DNA from 2 places in the Mesorhizobium sp. BR1-1-3 genome. Region 2 is predicted to be linked to the other one. Evidence: predicted binding sites of a transcription regulator. Region 2 holds the regulator's gene; the other holds the start of a gene.
The links. Region 2 encodes LexA, which represses DNA repair genes until DNA is damaged. Its sites were predicted from a motif close to TGTTCNNNNTGTGTTCNG; they were not measured.

Region 1: a site for LexA is predicted at 5,147-5,164, ahead of LB559_RS10975 (PA0069 family radical SAM protein). Genes of this name have one in related genera too.

Annotation. Positions count from the first base shown of each region.
Region 1 is NZ_JAIUIC010000004.1:170,298-181,052, forward strand. Features, by position in the region: gene LB559_RS10945 (AtpZ/AtpI family protein) at 89-496, shown strand; gene LB559_RS10950 (F0F1 ATP synthase subunit A) at 556-1,314, shown strand; gene LB559_RS10955 (F0F1 ATP synthase subunit C) at 1,400-1,624, shown strand; gene LB559_RS10960 (F0F1 ATP synthase subunit B) at 1,688-2,287, shown strand; gene LB559_RS10965 (F0F1 ATP synthase subunit B) at 2,298-2,789, shown strand; gene LB559_RS10970 (ribonuclease HII) at 3,064-3,765, opposite strand; gene LB559_RS10975 (PA0069 family radical SAM protein) at 3,918-5,072, opposite strand; gene LB559_RS10980 (glycosyltransferase) at 5,222-5,746, shown strand; gene LB559_RS10985 (hypothetical protein) at 5,890-6,864, shown strand; gene moaB (molybdenum cofactor biosynthesis protein B) at 6,885-7,439, opposite strand; gene LB559_RS10995 (4-(cytidine 5'-diphospho)-2-C-methyl-D-erythritol kinase) at 7,426-8,325, opposite strand; gene LB559_RS11000 (membrane protein) at 8,346-8,531, opposite strand; gene LB559_RS11005 (S49 family peptidase) at 8,615-9,478, opposite strand; gene LB559_RS11010 (tRNA1(Val) (adenine(37)-N6)-methyltransferase) at 9,558-10,358, opposite strand; gene LB559_RS11015 (DUF2007 domain-containing protein) at 10,358-10,582, opposite strand.
Region 2 is NZ_JAIUIC010000001.1:30,478-41,232, forward strand. Features, by position in the region: gene LB559_RS00135 (AMP-binding protein) at 1-43, shown strand, start outside; gene kynA (tryptophan 2,3-dioxygenase) at 40-876, shown strand; gene kynU (kynureninase) at 954-2,201, shown strand; gene lexA (transcriptional repressor LexA) at 2,612-3,352, shown strand; gene LB559_RS00155 (ComEC/Rec2 family competence protein) at 3,346-5,808, opposite strand; gene gltX (glutamate--tRNA ligase) at 5,911-7,335, shown strand; gene gltA (citrate synthase) at 7,520-8,845, shown strand; gene lpxB (lipid-A-disaccharide synthase) at 8,908-10,086, opposite strand; gene LB559_RS00175 (LpxI family protein) at 10,079-10,755, opposite strand, start outside.

The DNA of each region.
Region 1 (10,755 bases), on a different contig from region 2:
GCTTGACGGGCGCAAACCCTCTAACTATGTTGCCGGCGACTTTAGAAGCGGACGGACGGTGACGGTCTGACCGGGCAGGGGGGTTGCGATGGCCGACAAGAATGGGCCAGACGGAACCGGAGAAACCGGCCGCGGCAATCAGCATGAACCCGACATCCGCGACGACGATCTTGAGCGCCGCCGCCGCGACCTTGAAGCTTCGCTTGCGACAAGGCGGCCGGGCCGGCTCGAGGGGAAAGACGACGCGAAAGCGGGCAGTGTGGCCGGTTATGGTCAGGCGCTCAAACTCTCCAGCGAGTTTATCGCCGGGGTGGTGGTGGGTGCCGGCATCGGCTGGGTCATCGACCGTTTGGCGGGGACATCGCCATGGGGTCTGATCGTGTTTCTGCTGCTTGGTTTTGGCGCCGGAGTGCTCAATGTGATGCGTTCCGCCGGCGTCGTGGCAGAATTTGGACAGGGCGATAAATCGCGCCGTGGCCAAGACGACAAGAAATGACCGCGCACCATGTGCGGTAATGGTAACGAGGCCGTACGCGGCATTGACGGGGTTTGAACGTGGCAGCTGACAAGGTCGATCCGATCCACCAGTTCCATATCAACAAGCTGATTCCGATCGACATCGGCGGCTATGACCTGTCTTTCACCAATTCGGCGCTGTTCATGGTCGCAACCGTGATCGTCGCGGCTGGATTCCTGTTTCTCACGACGTCGAGCCGCAGCCTGGTTCCCGGGCGACTTCAGTCGGTCTCCGAGATGGCGTACGAGTTTGTCGGCAACATGTTGCGCGACGCCGCCGGCACGCAGGGCATGAAGTTCTTCCCTCTCGTGTTCTCGCTGTTCATGTTCGTGCTCGTCGCCAATCTGCTTGGCCTGTTCCCCTATTTCTTCACCGTCACCAGCCACATCATCGTCACCTTCGGCCTTGCCGTGCTGGTGATCGCAACCGTGGTCGTCTACGGCTTCATGAAGCATGGTCTTGGCTTCCTGAAACTGTTCGTGCCGCACGGCGTGCCGGTCTTCCTGCTGCCTCTCGTGGTGCTGATCGAAGTGATCTCCTTCGTGTCGCGCCCGGTCAGCCTCTCGGTTCGTCTGTTCGCCAACATGCTCGCCGGCCACATCACGCTGAAGGTGTTCTCCGGCTTCGTCGTCAGCCTGAGCGCGCTCGGCGCGGTTGGCGTCGCCGGCTCGATCCTGCCTCTGGCGATGGCGGTGGCGCTGACGGCACTGGAACTGCTGGTCGCCTTCCTGCAGGCCTACGTCTTTGCCGTGTTGACCTGCATGTATCTCAACGACGCCCTGCATCCAGGGCACTAGGTCCAAAAGTTTCCGGCCCAAAGATTTCCAACATTGGCGCCGGATGGAATCGCAACGGAATTTTAGATCCAAAGGAGTTGAACAAATGGACGCAGAAGCAGCAAAGTACATCGGCGCCGGCATCGCTTGCCTGGGCATGGGTGGCGCGGGCATTGGCCTCGGCAACATCTTCGGCAGCTACCTGGCGGGCGCACTGCGCAACCCGTCGGCCGCCGATGGCCAGTTCGGCCGTCTGATCTTCGGCTTTGCCGTGACCGAAGCTCTGGGCATCTTCTCGCTTCTCATCGCGCTTCTGGCCCTGTTCGGCTGAGCACTCGGGAAGATTGGACAGGCCGGCCGCGCAAGCGGCGGGCCTGAATTTCGGGGATAGTCCATGTTCGTGACATCTGCCTTTGCGCAAGAGTCCGCGCCATCAGCCGATACCAGCCACGCTGCGACGGAAGGCGACACGCATTCCGGCACCAGCGTGCCTGCTGAAGCGCATGGCACGTTTCCGCCATTCGATCCGGCGACGTTCCCGTCGCAGCTTCTGTGGCTGGCGATCACCTTCGGGCTGTTCTATCTCTTCCTGAAGCGGGTGGTGATGCCGCGCGTCGGCGGCATCATCGATGTCCGCAACGATCGCATCACGCAGGACCTCGACCAGGCGGCCAGGTTGAAGGGCGAGGCCGACGCCGCCGTTGCTGCCTACGAGCAGGAACTGGCGGAAGCCAAGACCAAGGCCAACGCGATCGGCCAGCAGGCCAACGACGCTGCCAAGGCCGAGGCCGACACCGCTCGCAAGAAGGTCGAGGCCGCGCTCGACGCGAAGCTTGGCGAAGCCGAAGCCCGCATTTCTTCCATCAAGGCCAATGCCATGAAGGAAGTCGGCAGCATCGCCGAGGACACCGCTTCGGCGATCGTCGAGGCTCTGGTTGGCGGCAAGGCCAGCAAGGCCGAGATCGCGGCCGCGGTCAAATCCGTGGCCCGGTGAGGAGCGCATCATGGATTACACATCTCTCGCGACGCTCTGGGCCACGATAGCCCTGATCATCTTCCTCGGCGTTGCCGTCTACATCAAGGTGCCTGGCATGATCGCCAAGGCGCTCGACGCCCGTGCCGCCAGGATCAGCAATGAACTGGACGAAGCGCGCCGGCTGCGCGAGGAGGCCCAGCAGCTGCTCGGCCAGTACCAGCGCAAGCGCAAGGAAGCCGAGCAGGAGGCCGCCGACATCGTCGCTGCCGCCAAGCGCGAAGCCGACATGCTTGCCGCCGACGCGCATAAGAAGACCGAGGACTATGTCGTCAGGCGCACCGCGCTTGCCGAACAGAAGATCGGTCAGGCCGAGCGTGATGCCATCAGCGAAGTGCGCGCCAGCGCCGTCGACATCGCCGTCGAGGCAGCACGCGCGCTGCTTGCCGGCAAGATCGACGCCAAGGCCGGTGCAGATCTGTTCAAGGCTTCGCTCGCGGACGTGAAGTCGAAGCTGAATTAGGCGGTTCGTCTAGCCAGTCATCGAAAGCCGCCCGGGCAACCCGGCGGCTTTTTTGTTGCGGCGCTGAAGCTGCCAATCTCCCCCCTCGTGGGGGAGATGCCCGGCAGGGCAGAGGGGGGCGTGAAGGAACGCTAACCTTTGTTGTCCTAAGGTCTATCGGGACAAGCCTGAGGGCATAACTGCAATCGATTGAGAGGCCGGCGGGACAGCGCCCCCCTCTCTCCTACCGGACATCTCCCCCACAAGGGGGAGATTGGCTTGTCGTCGTCGTCGCTCAATCCAGCCCGGCGAAGCTCTCTTCTTCCACCACGTCCACCTCGGCCCCACCCAGCCGGAATGGCGCAAACGACACGCGGTGCAGCCGCGCCACCGGGCCATGCGCTTCGATCGCGGTGCGATGGCGAACCGTGGCGTAGCCCATATGGACTTCGAACCCGTAGCGGTCGTGATGGTTGCCGCAGCCGCACATCATGCGGTCGCGCATCACCTTGGCGACGATCGAGGCGGCGGCGATCGACTGCGAACGCTGGTCGCCCTTGATCAGCGCGCGCCCTTCACAAGGCAGTCCCGGCGGCACGTTGCGTCCATCGGCAAGCGCAAGCTTCGGCCGGATCGACAGCCCTACCAGCGCGCGCCGCATGGCTTCCAGGCTTGCCTTGAGGATGTTGCTGCCGTCGATGCCCTCGGCGCTGATGGAGGCCATCGAGACCGCCTGTGCGGAGCCGAGAATGCGCAGGAACAGGGCCTCACGCTGTAAATGGCTGAGGCGTTTGGAATCGTCGAGGCCGTCGGGAATGTTGGCGGGATCGAGCACCACCGCTGCGGCGACCACCGGCCCGGCCAGGGGGCCGCGGCCTGCCTCGTCCATCCCGGCGACCGGCCACAGGCCCTCCGCCATCGCCTTCGTCTCGAAGGAGAAGTCGGGCTTCTCGATGATCTCAAAGAGAGGCGGAGAATCAGAACGCGCGCGAGCCATGTTGCGGCGAGGTTCGCATCGGCTCCGATTCTCCGCAAGTCCCTCCGGGTCGGGTGGGGCGCCGGACCGGGAGGGCACCGTCTGCAGGCCGGGGCAGGCCGGACGGGATTCTTGGTGCGCGACGGATCAAACCATCGCGACGAATTGTCTCTTCAAAGCAGCGTCAGTTGCACCTGGTCTTTCCCGGCGGCAACGAACTGATCGGTCCGCAGCGTGCGCCGTTCGGCATTGAGACCAAGCCGCTTGGCTGTGATCTCGAAGCGCCGGCCGATCTGCCAGGCATAGGGACCGGCGCCCTTCATGCGCTTGCCCCATTCCGAATCGTAGTCCTTGCCGTCACGCATGGAGCGGACAAGCGACATCACATGGCGGTAACGGTCGGGATAATGGCGCAGCAGCCAGTCCTTGAAGATCGGGCTGACCTCCAGTGGCAGCCGCAGGATCACATAACCCGCCTCGCGCGCGCCGGCCGCACGTGCCGAATCGAGGATGCGTTCCATCTCCGGATCGGTCAGGCCCGGAATGATCGGCGCCACCATGACCGACGCCGGAATGCCGGCATCCGAAAGCTGCCGGATCGCTTCCAGCCGCTTGGTCGGCGTCGACGCGCGCGGCTCCATGGTGCGCGCCAGCATGCGGTCGAGCGTCGTCACCGACAGCGCCACCTTGGCGAGCCCTCGTTCGGCCATGCGCGACAGGATATCGATATCGCGCGTCACCAGGGCGGACTTTGTCACGATGCCGACCGGATGGCCGCGCGCTTCCAGCACTTCGAGGATTTCGCGCATGATCCGGTATTGCTTCTCGATCGGCTGGTAGGGGTCGGTGTTGGTGCCGATGGCGATGGTGCGCGGCTGATAGCTGTCCTTCGAAAGCTCCTTGTCGAGCAAGCGCGCCGCATCAGGTTTGGCAAACAGCTTCGATTCGAAATCCAGACCCGGCGACAGGCCCATGAACGCGTGCGTCGGGCGGGCAAAGCAATAGACGCAGCCATGCTCGCAGCCGCGATAAGGGTTGATGGAACGGTCGAAGGAAATGTCGGGCGATTCGTTGCGGGTGATGATGGTGCGCGGCTTCTCGACCTGCACTTCGGTCTTGAAGGGGGGCAGTTCTTCCAGCGAATTCCAGCCATCGTCGAACACGTGCCGGCTGACTGGCTCGAATCGGCCGGACGGGTTGATGCCGGCCGACCTGCCGCGGTTGCGGTCCGGGCGGACACGCATGCCGCTCTGCTCGACCATCGCATTGGCCATCTCGGCTCTTCCTGCTCCGAAAGCTGCAATGTCGGCGCGCACGATCTGTTCCATTTTCGCCCGCTCCCAGGGACTGTCCGTGTTGTGTCGAATCGCTCTGTTCATGAAATTATTCCTATTTCGTCGATGAGAACAAAGCAAGAACTTTCTATGGTGCGATGCAAAACTGGCGCTGTGCGGCGCTTTCCGCTATTCGGCTAAGGATGCTCAGTGTTCTCATCGAAACCCGCAATGACGAGGAGGGCCTCGCCCGCACGCTCGCCTCGCTGATTGGCGGCGCGGTCGAAGGCGTGGTGCGTGAAGTCATCGTCTGCGACACAGGCTCCACCGACCAGACGCATCGTGTGGCCGAGCATGCCGGCTGTCAGTACGTGACCGGCGGTGTCGCTGCCGGCATCCGCCAGGCCAAGGGGGATTGGTTGCTGCTCCTGGAACCGGGCGCGCGGTTGGTGGAGGGCTGGATCGATGAGGTTGTCGCGCATACGGCCAGGCAGACCATGGCCGCACGGTTTTCGCGCACGCGGGCCAGCCGCACGCCATTCCTGGCACGGGTCTTTTCGGGAAACCGCGCCCTGGCCGACGGATTGCTGATCAGCAAGCGTCAGGCGGCGGCCGCGGCCAAGAGTGCCGGCAGTGCTGAGGCCATCGCCCGCGGCCTCGCAACGAAGCGGCTCGACGCCGAGATCTGGATGGCGCCCGCCAAGCAGGAACGCCGCTCCTCGACATGATTTTTTGCAGTTGCTCAGGCCATTGTGCATTGCACAAAATCTGACGCGGGGTTAGCTTCCGTTCAAGCGGGAATTGGGTTTGGGACATGCCGAGTGGCGAGCACCGATGCGGCATCGGTGGTGCTCTCATAGCCGAGGACCCAATGAAGCTTTCAACCCCCGACACATCCGGCGCGGCCAGTCTCGAGGCTATTGCGCGCGACGGCAGTCTGTTGCGACGCATCGCGGTGCGCATTCCGACCTATCTCAAGGACCTGCGCGAAAACCCCGCCTGGCTGCCGATGTTCGTGCTGGCGCGCACAATGCCTGGACGCCGCATGCATTGGCTGGGCGCAAAACGCGCCCGCCCGGTCGCCAATGCCGGGGATACGATGTTTGCCGGTGTCGAACGGGGAGCGGTCGTCGATGCGTTGTGCTTCGACGGGCTGTTCTCAGGCTTGGTCCTGCCGCCTGATATCCATGAAGAGATCGCCGACTTCGCCGGGCGCACGCCTTGCTTCGGCAATTTCGACCGCCGTCTCGAATTCATGCCGGGGGAACATGCCGAGGCCGAGAAACGCCTTGGCCGCTCGCTGCTCAGCGGGCATTTTTTCGAGCGCATCCTCGACTGCCCGGCGGCGCTTGCCATCCAGCGCGATCCGCTGCTTCTGGATATTGCCGCGCACTATCTCGGCGGCCAGGCAAAACTGATCACGACGCGCGTCTGGTGGAGTTTTCCAACCGGTGCCGCTTCGGACGCCGACAAGAACCTCGCCTCGCTCGGCAAGTATCATTTCGACCTCGATGATTGGCGCATGCTGAAATTCTTCTTCTACCTCAAGCCGGTCGACGCCGACACCGGTCCGCATGTCTATGTCAGGGGCAGCCACAAGCGCCGCAGCCTCAAGCACCAGCTCACGCTTCTGGTTGGCCACCCCGCGCAACAGGTCCTGGATGTCTATGGCGAGCAGAGCCCGGTGACGCTGACCGGCGAGGCCGGTCTCGGGTTCGTCGAGGACCCCTTTGGCTTCCATATGGGCACCGTGCCGGCACGCACGCCCCGACTGATGATGGAAGTCGGCTTCGGCGTCTCGCCGCCGTCGCGCCGGCGGTTTCATGGCGAGCCGGTCATCCGCTGAGAGCGACGCTTGCCTCGGCTTTACGGAGCTGATTTGCCGCGCCGCAAATGCTCGTCCAGGCGCGGCATGATCTCGACGAAGTTGCACGGCATATGCCGGTAGTCGAGCTGTGCCTTCAGGATGCCGTCCCACGCGTCCTTGCAGGCGCCTGGCGAACCCGGCAGCACGAAGACGAAGGTGGCGTTAACGACGCCGCCGGTCGCCCGGCTCTGGATCGTCGAGGTGCCGATCTTGTCGTAGGAGATCCGGTGGAACACTTCCGAAAAGCCATCCATGCGTTTTTCGAAGATCGGCTCCAGCGCGTCCGGCGTCACGTCACGGCCGGTGAAACCGGTGCCGCCGGTGGTGATGACGACATCGATATTCTTGTCTCGCGACCACGCCAGAACCGTGTCGCGGATTTTTTCCCGATCGTCGGTGACGATATCGCGGGCCGCCAGCATATGGCCGGCCTCGGTGATGCGGTCGGCCAGCGTCTGGCCGGATTTGTCGTCGGCGAGGCTGCGCGTATCTGAAACGGTCAGCACCGCGATGCGCACGGGAATGAAGGAGCGGCTCTCGTCAATTCTGGCCATCCGATCCCTCCGATGCGATGCTGCGCGTCGCCGCGACGAACCAGTCGGGCTGGCGGCCGCGGATTTCGGCGGCGGCGCGCTTGGCGACATTGCCGGTCTCGAACAGGCCGAAGCAGGTGGCGCCGGACCCGGACATCCGTGAAAAACCCGATCCGGCCTTGTTCAGCCAGGAAAGCGCCCTGCCGATAGCCGGCTGCATCGCCAGCGCGGCGGGCTCGAGATCGTTGCGGGTGATCTCCAGCCAGTTGCGCAGGCTATGAAAATCGATGCTGCGCGGCAGCGGCGGCAAGGCCTCGTTGTCGCGCCGGGAAAGCGCCGCAAAGACGTCCGCCGTCGAGACCGGGGTGCCCGGATTGACCAGCACCAGGCCAAGCGCCGAAAAATCCGGCACCATCGACAGTTCATCTCCGATGCCGCGCGCGACCAGCGGCTTTGCCGCCAGGCACATCGGCACATCGGCGCCGAGCGAAATGCCGATCCGCGCCAGCTCAGCGTCGTCTATATCCAGGCCCCATGTCTCCACCAGCCCGCGCAGCACGGTCGCCGCGTCGCTCGAACCGCCGCCGACGCCGGAGGCGACCGGCAGGTTCTTTTCCAGCCGGATAGCGACCGGCGGTGTTCTCTCGTGCCCGACCGCCTGTCGCAGGGCATCGCGCGCCCTAGGCACCAGATTGCTGGCGTCGAGAGGAACGGCCGGGGCGTAGCGGCCGGACACGGTAAATTCATCGATGTCGGCGGGCGCGATTGCGATCCTGTCGCCAAACCGCGTGAACACCGCCAGGCTTTCGATCCGATGATAGCCGTCAGGGCGCCTGCCGGTGACATGCAGCGCAAGATTGATCTTGGCGTGCGCGTGCCAGCTACGCGACCCGATGTCGGTGTCCACAATGGTCTGCGAAATGGTGCTCAGTCCTTGGCCAGCCGGTACTCGCCGGTCTTCGGATCCTTGACCAAAGTGCCCATCGCGCCGTTGGCCGTCTGCTTTTCGGTACGCCGCACCTTGGCGGTCACGCGTTCGGCTTCGCGGATGAAGGTGCGGTAGCCGAAATAGGCGGCGACGCCAACGACGGTGAAGAAAATGATCTGCGGCATACCAAAACTCCTCCCACGCTGGGCCGGCGAAGGTGGCCGGTCGGGTCGGTTAAGCTCTCATGCTAGACGCTTTTGCCGGGTTTTCAAAGCTCGAAGCGAGACCACAATGCGCGCTCTTCCGCCGCATCGATCAGGCCGCTGGCGGCAGCGCCTGCGATCTCGGGCGCTGAAAAGCCCTTGCTTGAGCCAAACAGGCCGAAGCGGCTGAGGAAACCGCGCGGTGTCGTGATCAGCCTGAGCTGGGTTTTCGCCCCGAAACGGGTCTTGAGCACCGTGCGCATGTCGCCGAGCGCATCGACCAGGCCGAGTTCAAGGCCCTTGATGCCGGTCCAGAACAGGCCGGTGAACAGGTCCGGGTCGTCTTTCAGTTTCGCGCCGCGCCGCTCCTTGACGAGGTCGATGAACGTGCCGTGCACCTCGAGCTGCAGCGCCTTCAGCCGCTCGACATCTTCCTTTTTCTCGGGCTTGAACGGGTCGAGCACCGCCTTGTTCTGGCCGGCGGTGTGGACACGTCGCTCGATGCCGATCTTCTTCATCAGTTCCGGGAAGCCGAACGAAGCCGAGACCACGCCGATCGACCCGACGATGGAGGATGGGTCGGCGAAGATCTCATCACCGGCAACCGCGATCATGTAGCCACCCGACGCTGCCACGTCTTCGACGAAGACCAGTACCTTTCTGTTCTTTTCCGTGGCCAGGTCACGGATGCGCTTGAAGATCAGCCGCGACTGCACCGGCGAGCCGCCGGGCGAATTGATCGAGATGGCGACTGCCGGGGCGTCGTAGGAAAACGCCTTCTCAATGAGGCCAGCGGTGGAGGCCAGCGACAGGCTCGGCCGGAACTGGCCACCGCCTGCCATGATGGTGCCGTGCAGCCGGATGACCGGAATGGTGACGACGGTGGAGCGCCAGGATTTCGGCAGCAGGCGGTTGATAAGGCGTTTCACGAGGGCGCGGTCTCCGGTCGATAGGTTGCAGGCATGTAGGGATTTCCCGGCCAACGGCAATGTGGCCAGGCAGAATAGCTCAATCTCCGAACAGCGAGGCGAGGCCGTTGGTGATCATTTCGCTGCGCTCGTCGGGGCCGTTGCCTGATTGCGCGTGCAGCATCAGGGGCGGGCGGATGGCAAGCTTTCCCCGTGTCCCGAGCGCTGCCCGCACAACGATGCGGATTGCCGCGGCGTCTGGGCGAGGGTGGACGGCGAGCATTTCGGCATCGCCGAAGCGCCCTGCGATCGCATCGAGAATGGCGCCGAGCTGTTCGGGGCGGGCGATGACGGCAAGCCCGCCGCGCGGCCTGACAACCGCCGCCGCACTGCGGATCCAGCTCTCGAACACCCCGTCCTCCATGACATGGGCCTCTTTTCTGAGGCGATCGGGGGAGGCGCGGTCCCGGGGGGCGTTGAAGGGCGGGTTCATGATGACGAAGTCGAAATCATTGTCGGCGAGGCCGGCGGCCGCCCGCGCCCGGCCCGATACGGTGACATCGGCGACCAGCACGGAGGCGCGATCGCTCAGATGGGCATTGCCGGGATGGGCAAGGGTGGCTGCCGCGAAGGCCGCCATTTCCGGCGCGCGTTCGACAAGCACCGCCTCAGCGGCCGGGCAGCGCGACAGCACCGCCAGGCCGGCGGCCCCGGCACCGGCACCGAAATCGGCGAGACGACCGGCAAGAGAGGACGGCACGGAGGCCGCCAGGATCATCGCATCCATGCCGGCGCGATGACCGCCTTGCTTGGGCTGCACCAGCCAGAACCGGCCGCGATGGAAAGCGTCGACCGTATGGGCCGGCGTGTCCGGGACAAGGGCGGCGGGCGCGGCGGACATTATCTTCCGCGGATTTCGTTGGCGATGCCGGCATCCCTGAGGATGCGCCGTGCCGCGTCGGCCTGGTCGGCGTCGACCATGACGCGCTTCTGCAAAAGACCGATCGACCCTTCGAGAATGCTCATATTCTGGTCGGCGACAAAGCAGGCAATGCCGGCGTCGCGCATCAGCGATTCGACAAAGGAAATGATCACGGCATCGTTGGTGCGGACTAGTTCTATCATCGTACGAAACTCGCAGTTTGCGCTATTGATGTAAACGGGCAGGGGATTCCGGGGCAGAGCCGTTCCCTTGGGGGTCGTTGACATTCTGTCGCCGCCGCCGCGCCAATTCGCCACTTGCCGTGCCCATGTCCGCCGCCCTAGAGTCCATACAGGGACTAAGGGTGCCGTCGCAC
Region 2 (10,755 bases):
CAAGATCCAGCGCTTCCGGCTGCGCACGGAGAAAGTCAATTGAGCGAGCCCTACGATCCGGCGTCCGAAGGCGCACAGATGTCGTTCAACGAGCGCATGTCGTACAGCGACTATCTGCACCTGGAGAAAGTGCTGGAGGCGCAGACGCCGCTGTCGTCGGCGCATGACGAGATGCTGTTCATCATCCAGCACCAGACCTCGGAACTGTGGATGAAGCTCGCTTTGCACGAGATTGGCGCCGCGATCCGCTCGATCCGCGCCGACCGGCTCGAGCCGAGCTTCAAGATGCTGTCGCGAGTCGCGCGCATCTTCGAGCAGCTGAACAATGCCTGGGATGTGCTGCGGACGATGACGCCCAGCGAATATACCGAGTTTCGCGACGCGCTCGGCCAGTCCTCGGGTTTCCAGTCCTGGCAGTATCGCGCCATCGAGTTCATGGCCGGCAACCGCAACCTGGCCATGCTCGGCCCTCACAAGCATCGGCCTGACCTCAGCGGAAAGCTGGAAGCCATTCTGGCCGAGCCATCGCTCTACGACGAAGCGCTGCTGCTTTTGGCGCGCAACGGATGCGACATCGGTGCCGATGCCAGGCGCACGGACTGGCGTGAGACGCGAACCGAGAATGAAGAGGTCCTGGTCGCCTGGCAGACTATCTACCGCGATCCGCAGCGCTACTGGATGTTCTACGAACTGGCCGAGAAGCTGGTCGACTTCGAGGATTATTTCCGCCGCTGGCGCTTCAACCACGTCACCACGGTGGAGCGCATCATCGGTCTGAAGCGCGGCACCGGCGGCACGTCGGGTGCTTCGTATCTGAAGAAAATGCTCGAGGTCGTGCTGTTTCCGGAGCTGTGGACGGTCCGCACTCGGCTCTGACATCATCGAAATGAGAACAGGCTCACCGAAGGGACGCTCTGTGGCGGAAACCCTTCGCGAACAACCGGGGACTGACCATGAGTGGAATTCCTGATCTCGCCGCAGTCGAAGCGATGGATGCCACGGATCCGCTGCGGGCCATGCGCGACCGTTTCATTCTGCCGGAGGGGGTGATCTATCTCGACGGCAATTCACTGGGGGCAGCATCTCATGCCGTTTTCGGCGAGCTGCAGCAGGCGGCGACGCAGGAATGGGCCCGAGATCTTATCCGAGCCTGGAACACGGCCGGATGGTTCGAGATGCCGATCGAACTCGGCGACCAACTCGGACGCCTGATAGGAGCCGCGGCCGGCCAGACCGTTGTCTGCGACACGACATCGACCAACATCTACAAGGTGCTGCACGCAGCGATGGAGATGCGGCCCGGCCGGTCAGCCATCGTCGCCGAAGGTGACAGTTTTCCCACCGACCTGTACATCGCCGAAGGCGTGGCCTCGACCCGGGATGGCGTCCTGCTGCGCCTCGCGGGCGTCGACGCGCCGACCATCGAAGAGCTGATCGACGAAAACGTCGCGGTGGTGCTGGTCAACCACGTCAATTACAAATCGGGTGAACTGCGCGACATGACGGCGCTGACGCGCAGGGCTCATGCGGCCGGAGCGCTGATCGTCTGGGATCTCTGCCACACCGCCGGCGCCCTGCCCGTCGAGCTCGATCAGGCAAATGCCGATTTCGCTGTCGGCTGCACGTACAAGTACCTCAACGGCGGTCCGGGCGCGCCGGCCTTCATCTATGCCGCACAGCGCCACCACGGCGATATCAGCCAGCCGCTCAGCGGCTGGTGGGGCCATGCGCGGCCCTTTGCCTTCGAACGGGGTTATGTTGCCGGCACCGGCATCCGCCGTTTTCTGTGCGGTACGCAACCGGTCCTGTCGATGCGGGCGCTCAAAGGCGCGCTTGCCATCTGGAGCGACGTCGACATGGCGGCATTGCGAAAGAAGAGCGTCGCGCAGACAGAACTGTTCATCCAGCTCGTCGAAGCCAAGTGCGGCGCCTACGGTCTCGCGCTGGAGACTACCCGCGACGCGACCAGGCGCGGCAGCCAGGTGTCGTTCCTTCACGACCATGGCTATCAAATCATGCGGGCGCTGATCGAGCGCGGGGTGATCGGTGACTTCCGCGCACCGTCGACCATCCGTTTCGGCTTCACGCCGCTCTATGTCAGCTACAAGGATGTGTGGCTGGCGGTTGAGGTTCTGGAAGACATTCTGCGCACGGGTGCATGGAAGGACCAGCGTTTCGCCGTCAAGGAAGCCGTTACCTGACGCACCGATCCCGGCGATCCGCCGTCGCTGCCCTCACTGCCTGGCAAATAACGGAGAGCTGAATTTCCAGCCAAAATGCCCAACTGACGTTGGCGTTTTGGCTCCGTTTCGTTCACGGCCAACGAACGTCCCGAAGGTTGCAATCGCCCCTTGTCGAGGTCGATCGACAGATAATGCCAAGCTTTGGTAGGGGATAAGCCACAGGTCATTAACCATAACAATTTCAATGTGAGCAGGCGCATTGCCGAAGGTGGCGCCCGTCGATCGTAACCCGCTGGCAAGCGCCAAATAATTTCAGTAGCCTTAACAAATTCATTAAACTTTAAACGGTTGCAGAACACAACTGGAACAGATAGTGTTTGTTCTGGGTTTGTTTTTCGATTCTGGTTTCAGGGAACCTGGGGGCCGCCATGCTGACACGCAAGCAACATGAACTGCTGATGTTCATCCACGAACGCCTGAAGGAGAGCGGCATTCCGCCATCCTTCGACGAGATGAAGGAGGCGCTCGACCTTGCCTCCAAATCCGGGATTCATCGGCTGATCACGGCCCTTGAGGAGCGCGGCTTTATCCGCCGGCTGCCCAATCGGGCCCGCGCGCTGGAAGTGCTGCGGCTGCCGGACTCCATCGCGCCAGGCCTCAATGCGGCAAAGAAGTTTTCGCCAAGCGTCATCCAGGGCAGTCTTGGTCAGGGTGGTGCTCTTGGCCGGCAGATCAAGCCGGCGCCTTCGCGGATGCCTTCGCCCGGCAATGACGACGATGCGGTCTCTGCCGTTTCGATCCCGGTCATGGGTCGCATCGCCGCCGGCGTGCCGATCGATGCCATCCAACATCAGACGCATTCGATTTCGGTGCCGCCGGACATGATCATGGGCGGCGCGCACTATGCGCTGGAGGTCAAGGGCGATTCGATGATCGAGGCCGGCATCTTCGACGGCGACACCGTCATCATCCGCAACGCCGACACGGCCAGCCCCGGCGAGATCATCGTGGCGCTGGTCGATGAAGAGGAAGCGACGCTGAAGCGGTTCCGCCGCAAGGGCGCCTCGATTGCCCTCGAAGCCGCCAATCCAGCCTACGAGACACGGATTTTCGGGCCCGATAGGGTCAAGGTGCAAGGCAAGCTCGTCGGCCTGATCCGTCGCTACTGAGACGGCTGTGGGTTGACCACTGGCTTCTCGGGTTTCTTGAAGGGTGCCAGCCCCCTCGCCTCGCGAGAGTATTTGCGTTGCGTGTGCCAGGGCCGATATGGGCTGTCCACCGCGAAGCTGATCGTCGCCGGCGTGGTCGCCGATTGGCGATCGAAGAAGACCGCGGCACTGCCTTTGCGAGCCAGTTGCCGCTTGGTGATGACGAGAACCAGCGGGTTATGACAGGCGTCATAGGCGGTGGCGTCGTTGACGACGATCAGCTCGGCGAAGCCGCAGGCTTTCCAGGTGTCCTTGCGGTCCTCGACATAGGCAATGATCGCACCGGACATGTGCCTGGCCACGCAAACGCCTGAGGAGCAATAGAACGGCGATCCCGGCGGTAGCTCAACGGCATCCGCGACGTCGAATTGCCCATCGCTGTTGTCGAACACTTCCGGAACGACAATGGTTTCCGATGTCAGCGCGCGTTTCCAGTTGTCGACGGTGAATCCGTTCGGCCGTTGCCGGCTAACGGCAAGCTCACCGCCACCGATCGGCAACGCCACCAGCCGGGCGTCTTCCGAGATCAGCACATCGGGCGTGCGCGTATCCGAGACGGTCAGCAAGCCTGCCAACGCGAATGGCAGAGCCGCGAGCCGCAGCCATGTCGTCGCCATCGTCGCGATGACCAGGGCAATGGCCACCAGCAGGACCGACTGCTGCGAAATCAGCCCGACCCCATCGACAGGCGAACGCTCGGAGATCCAGCCTGATATGGCGATCATCATCGTCAGGCCCTTGCCCATCAGGTAGAGAGCTGGCCAATCCAATCCGAAAGGCATCAGCAGCGCGCTGGCGACGGCCAGGAACATGACGACGGTGACGATCGGCATAACCGCGAGATTGGCGAACAGGCTGAGCGGCGACACACGCTGAAAATGCCAGATGGCAAACAGCGTCGTGGCGCTGCCGGCGATGATCGAGGTCATGGCCAGACCGATTGCCGCCAGCAGGAATTTTCGTGTCAGGAACCCGGGCAAGGATCGCTTCGGCGGCGGCGTTCTTGCTTTTCCCGCGCGGTGATCCGCCCAGCCGGCATAGGCGCCGACCAGAGCCGCGGTCGCGGCGAACGACATCTGAAAACTCGGGCCGACCACCTCATGCGGCGACACCACGATGACGGCGATCGCCGAGATCGCCAGATTGCGCATGGTGAGTGCTGCTCGATCGAACAGAACTGCAATCAGCATCACTGCCAGCATGATGAAGCTGCGTTCGGCGGCGACGACGATACCTGAGATGACGAGGTAGGCTGCGATCGAGAACAGTGCGGCGGCAGCGGCATACTTCTTGACCGGGCGACGCGCGGAAAAATCGGGAAACAAGGCGAAGGCGCCGCGCAGCAACCCCATGATGGTGCCGGCGACCAGAGCCATATGCAGTCCCGAAATGGAGATGATGTGGTAGATGCCGGTACGTCGCATCGCCTCATTGATGTCGTCGGGAATGCCGGCGCGCACGCCGACGATCAGCGCCGCGGCGATCTCGCCTTCGGCGCCGCCGACGCTCGCCCTGATATGGTCGGCGATGCCTTCACGGGCATTTTCCACGCTGGAGGAAATTCGGGCCGACAGCGGCATGTCGCCATCATCGCTGACGACAAGCTTGGGATTGCCGAGAAAGAACCCGCTGCCGCCAATGCCGGCAAAATAGCTGTCGAAGGAGAAATCATAGCTGTCCGGTCGCACCGGCCCGGTCGGCGGCAAAAGCTTGGCATATCCAGTGATGAGAGAGCCTGCGGTCACGTCAGCCGGGATCTTGCGTGCCGAAAGCCGTACCCGTTCCGGCGCATAGCGCAGTTTCGGTCTTGCGGTCGATGTTACGTCGATGGTCAGCCGGATACGGCCAGTTTCCATACGGTCGAGCGAGACGACGCGGCCGGTCACCTGCGTCGAGATTTCCGAGCCCAACATTTGTGTGCCCGCACGCCACGTCTCGACCTTGGCAGCAAGCAGCCCTAGGGCGCACAAAAGTGCCGCCATGAAACACAGATGGGTCTTTGGCCATGAGCGCGAGACCAGCGCACAGATCCCCGTCAGGATGACAACCGCGACAGGTCTCGCAAAGTCGGGTTCAGCCGTCAGCGAAAAATAGCCGATCGCTCCGATCGCAAGGCAGACCGGTACCAGCAGGAAGGCCACGCCCCGGTCGAGTTCCAGGCTCGCCGCCATGTTCACGCTGTGGCGCAGGCGTGGCAGTGATATCAGGCCGATCTGCCGGCGCACGCGCACGATCCTGCCGGTTCCGGCAACAGGAACAGAGGCGGCGATACCCGTTTGCAAGGGCAGCTTGCCGGAATCCGGCACGAGGGGCGACGGCGGCGGCAATGAGGCTGGCAGAGGCGCAAACAGGGACCGTTCGCTGACGCCAATGGCAGCGTCCTCGCCCTGATCCGAGCCCCAGCCTCGTCCAGCCATCGGGTCTGCCCCTTGCGCCCTCGACACCCTATGCTACATGAACGCGCAAAGCGCGAAAGTCCGCGCGACCGCACCCCGCTTCAGATGGTTTCCGAGAGTTCCATGTCCGACAAGGTCGTCACCCGTTTTGCCCCCTCGCCCACCGGCTATTTGCACATAGGCGGCGCGCGCACGGCGCTGTTCAACTGGCTGTATGCAAAGCATACCGGCGGCACGATGCTGCTGCGCATCGAGGACACCGATCGCGAACGCTCCAATGAAGCCGCGACGGCTGCCATCCTCGACGGGCTTTCCTGGCTTGGCCTGAGCTGGGACGGCGAGCCGGTGTCGCAGTTCGAGCGTGCGCCCCGCCACCGCGAGGTGGCCGAGGAGCTCGTGCGCATGGGCAAGGCCTATTATTGCTACGCCACGCCAGCCGAACTGGAGGCCATGCGCGAGGCCGCCAGAGCCAAGGGGCTGCCACCCCGCTACGATGGCCGCTGGCGCGACCGCGACCCCTCAGAGGCACCCGCAGGCGCCAAGGGCGCCATCCGCATCAAGGCGCCGACCGAAGGCGAGACCGTCGTCCATGACCGGGTCCAGGGCGACGTGCGCTTTCCCAACAAGGATCTCGATGACTTCATCATCCTGCGTTCCGACGGCAATCCCACTTACATGCATGCCGTCGTCGTCGACGATCATGACATGGCCGTCACCCACATCATTCGCGGCGATGATCATCTGACCAATGCCGCCCGCCAGACCGTCATCTACAACGCCATGGGCTGGGACGTGCCGTCCATGTCGCATATCCCGCTGATCCACGGCGCCGATGGCGCCAAGCTATCGAAGCGGCACGGCGCGCTTGGCGTCGAGGCCTATCGCGCCATGGGCTACCTGCCGGAGGCGCTGCTCAACTACCTGGCGCGTCTCGGCTGGAGCCATGGCGACGACGAGATCATGTCGATCAAGGACATGATCTCCTGGTTCGACATAGGCGATGTCAACAAGGGCGCGGCGCGCTTCGACTTCGCCAAGCTGGAGGCAATCAACGGCGCGCATATGCGCCGCATGAGCGATGCCGAACTGTTCGACATCTTCATCGCCACCCTGCCCTACCTCGAAGGTGGCCCGGCGATCGCCGCACGCCTGAACGACAGCACCAAGGCGCAGTTGCTGGCAGCGCTTCCGGGCCTGAAGGAGCGCGCCAAGACGCTGGTGGAGCTCGTCGACGGCGCGGCTTTCCTGTTTGCCACCCGACCGCTGCCGATCGACGACAAGGCGGCCCTTCTGCTCACCGATGACGCCCGCAAGATCCTGCGCAGTGCTCACGAAGCTTTGAACGGGCTTGCGGATGACTGGACAGCCGCCTCGGCGGAGGCGGCGATCCGCGAGGTGGCGGCGGCCGGCAGCCACAAGCTCGGCGCAGTGGCCCAGCCTTTGCGCGCCGCTTTGACCGGCAAAAGCACCTCGCCGGGCGTGTTCGATGTGCTCGCCGTGCTCGGCCGCGAGGAAAGCCTGGCGCGCATCTCAGATCAAATCGATTAGGAGCAAACTGGCCCAAGAAGATTGGCATTGAAAGGCGGGTTTCGCAGTGCAACATTAGGCCTTGGCCCAATCTGGCACGCACCTCCTGAAATGCGGTGGCGAATACGCGCATTGCGGTGATTTTCGACGTGTCGCTCTGCGAAATTTGCCTTTGCCGGCATGAGGAAACAAGAAGGAGTTTGCAATGACCGAAGCTGCGAAAAAACTGGATTTGGGCAAGACCCAAGAGGCCACCGCAACGCTTGAATTCGCCGGCAAGACCCATGAATTCAAGGTGCGAAGCGGTTCGGTCGGGCCTGATGTGATCGACATCGCCTCGCTCTACTCAACCACCGGCGCTTTCACCTACGATCCCGGCTTCACCTCGACGGCAAGCTGCGAGTCCGAAATCACCTTCATCGACGGCGACGCCGGCATCCTGTTGCACCGCGGCTATCCGATCGACCAGTTGGCCGAACATGGCGACTTCCTCGAGGTCTGCTATCTCCTGCTCTACGGTGAATTGCCGACCAAGGCGCAGAAGGACGATTTCGATTACCGCGTGACGCGCCACACCATGGTGCATGAGCAGATGTCGCGCTTTTTCACCGGCTTCCGCCGCGACGCGCATCCGATGGCGGTGATGTGCGGCGTGGTCGGCGCGCTGTCGGCCTTCTATCACGACTCCACCGACATTTCCGACCCCTACCAGCGCATGGTTGCCTCCATGCGGCTGATCGCCAAGATGCCGACGATCGCGGCGATGGCCTACAAATACCACATCGGCCAGCCCTTCATTTACCCGAAGAACGAGCTGAACTTTGCCGCCAACTTCCTGCATATGTGCTTTGCCGTGCCTTGCGAGGAATACAAGATCAATCCGGTGCTGGCGCGCGCCATGGAACGCATCTTCATCCTGCACGCCGACCACGAGCAAAATGCCTCGACCTCGACCGTTCGCCTCGCCGGCTCGTCGGGCGCCAACCCGTTTGCGTGCATCGCCGCCGGCATAGCCTGCCTGTGGGGACCCGCGCATGGCGGCGCCAATGAAGCGGCGCTCAACATGCTTGGCGAGATCGGCCATGTCGATCACATCCCCGAATTCATCGCCCGCGCCAAGGACAAGGACGACCCGTTCCGCTTGATGGGCTTCGGCCACCGCGTCTACAAGAACTACGATCCGCGCGCCAAGATCATGCAGAAGACGGCACATGAGGTTCTGGGCGAGCTCGGCATCAAGGACGATCCGCTGCTCGACATCGCCATGGAGCTGGAAAAGATCGCGCTGACCGATTCCTATTTCATCGAGAAGAAGCTCTACCCGAATGTCGACTTCTATTCCGGCATCACGCTGAAGGCGCTGGGCTTCCCCACCACCATGTTCACCGTGCTGTTCGCGGTCGCTCGCACCGTCGGCTGGATCGCCCAGTGGAAAGAGATGATCGAGGATCCGCGCCAGAAGATCGGCCGCCCGCGCCAGCTCTATACCGGTGCACCGGAGCGGGATTACGTGCCGATCGCCAAGCGGTGAATTAGGAAATAGTGAGTAGTGAGTAGTGAGTAGTGAGTAGTGAAGTCGACCATTTCTACTGACTACTGACTACTCACTCTCTTGACGTACCGCATCACCACCTGCGCGGCGATCTCGCCGGACGGTCTACCGGTAGCCATGCGCCGCCTGATCTCTGCAAATCCATCCTTCTGCCAGGCACGCATGCCGCTGTCGGCGAACAGTGCTTCCAATTGCCGGGCAAGGTTGTTCGGCTTGATATAGCCGTCGTAGAATTCGGGAATAAGCGCTCGATCCGATATCAGATTGGGCAGCAGCGCCGACCAGACGGAAACGAGGTACGGCGCCAAGATGCGCGCGACCGGGTCGAGCCTGTAGCAGGAAATCATCGGCACGCCGGCCAGCGCCAGTTCCAGCGATACCGTCCCGGACGCGATCAGCGCCGCATCGGCCCTGCCGAAAGCCTGCCATTTGCGCTGGGGATCGACGATGATCTCAGGCTTTTCATCCCAGCGGTTGACGGAAGATTTGACGAGGTCGGCGACATGCGGGACGGTCGGCAGCAGCAGCCGCAAGCGGTGGCCGCGCGCGCGCAGGATCGACACCGTCTCGCCGAACGGGTCGAGCAGCCGCCGTACCTCGCTACGCCGCGAACCGGGCAGGACGAGCAGGGTTTTGACCCGATCAGGAGAAAGGTCGCGCGGCAGCTCCTGCGCCTTGGCTGCAGCGAGCAAGCCCGCATCGTGGGTCAGGCGATGCCCGACATAGGTGCCCGGTGGCCCGCCGAGCCGCTCGAGCTCCTTGACCTCGAAAGGCAGGATGCAGAGGATGTGGTCGACATAGGGCTTCATCGCCACTGCCCTGCCCGGCCGCCACGCCCACACGCTCGGGCAGACATAGTGGATGATCGGTATCGACGGGTTGGCCGCACGCACCTTTTTGGCGACGCGCAACGAAAAGTCCGGACTGTCAATGGTGACGAGGCAATCCGGCTTTTCGTCGGCAACGGTCTTGGCCAGTTGGCTGATCCGCCGCATCAGGCGCGGCAAGTCGCGCAGGACGGCACTGAATCCCATAAGGGCGATCTCGCCGGCATCGAATGGCGAGACCAGTCCCAGCGTCTGCAGATGACGGCCTCCGAGGCCGACGAGTTGCACCTCGCGTCCCGCAGCCTGCCTGAGCGAGCGCACTATATCGGCGCCAAGCAGGTCGCCGGACTCCTCGCCGGCAACAATCGCGATCTTCAATGCCCTGTCAGCCATTGTGCCGCTCCGTCGTGGCAGGCAGGCCAATGACGAACAGGCCGAGTGCGTTGGCGCGCGCGATGGTTTCAGGACCTTCGAGAACCAGCGAACGTCCCGCCTCGACGGCAATCCCGGCAAGCTCGGCTGCATGCGCTGCTTCGACCGTCTGCAGGCCGATGGACGGAAGATCCGCTCGCAGTTCCTGACCAGGCTTGGCGCACTTGACCAGGACGCCGCGAGTCTTGCCCGCAATACGGCCGTGGCCGCGTAAGAGCTTTGCCCGCTCAAGCAGTCCGGCTGTTCCTTCGATGCCTTCCAGCGCAATGGTCCGGCCACCGATGGCGATCGCGGCCTGGCCGATGTCCAGCGCCCCGATGGCTTTTGCCGCGGCAAGGCCTGCCTCGATGTCACGCCAGTCCGACTTTTGTGGCGCGGCGTTGGTCAGGACGCCTTCGGCGGCGACAAGGCTCGGCACGACTTCATGGGCGCCGACAACTTTTATTCCACGAGCTTCGAGGCCCCTCGCCAAGACCTTCAGCAGGCCATCGTCGCCACGCGCGAGCGCCATGACGACCAGCGGAATTACCGCGAGCAGGCTGAGACTGGGGCGCAGCGCAAGCAATCGCGGTCGGCGCTTGATCTCGCCTGCAAGCACCAGATGGGTGATCCGGTGCCGCCGTAGCAATG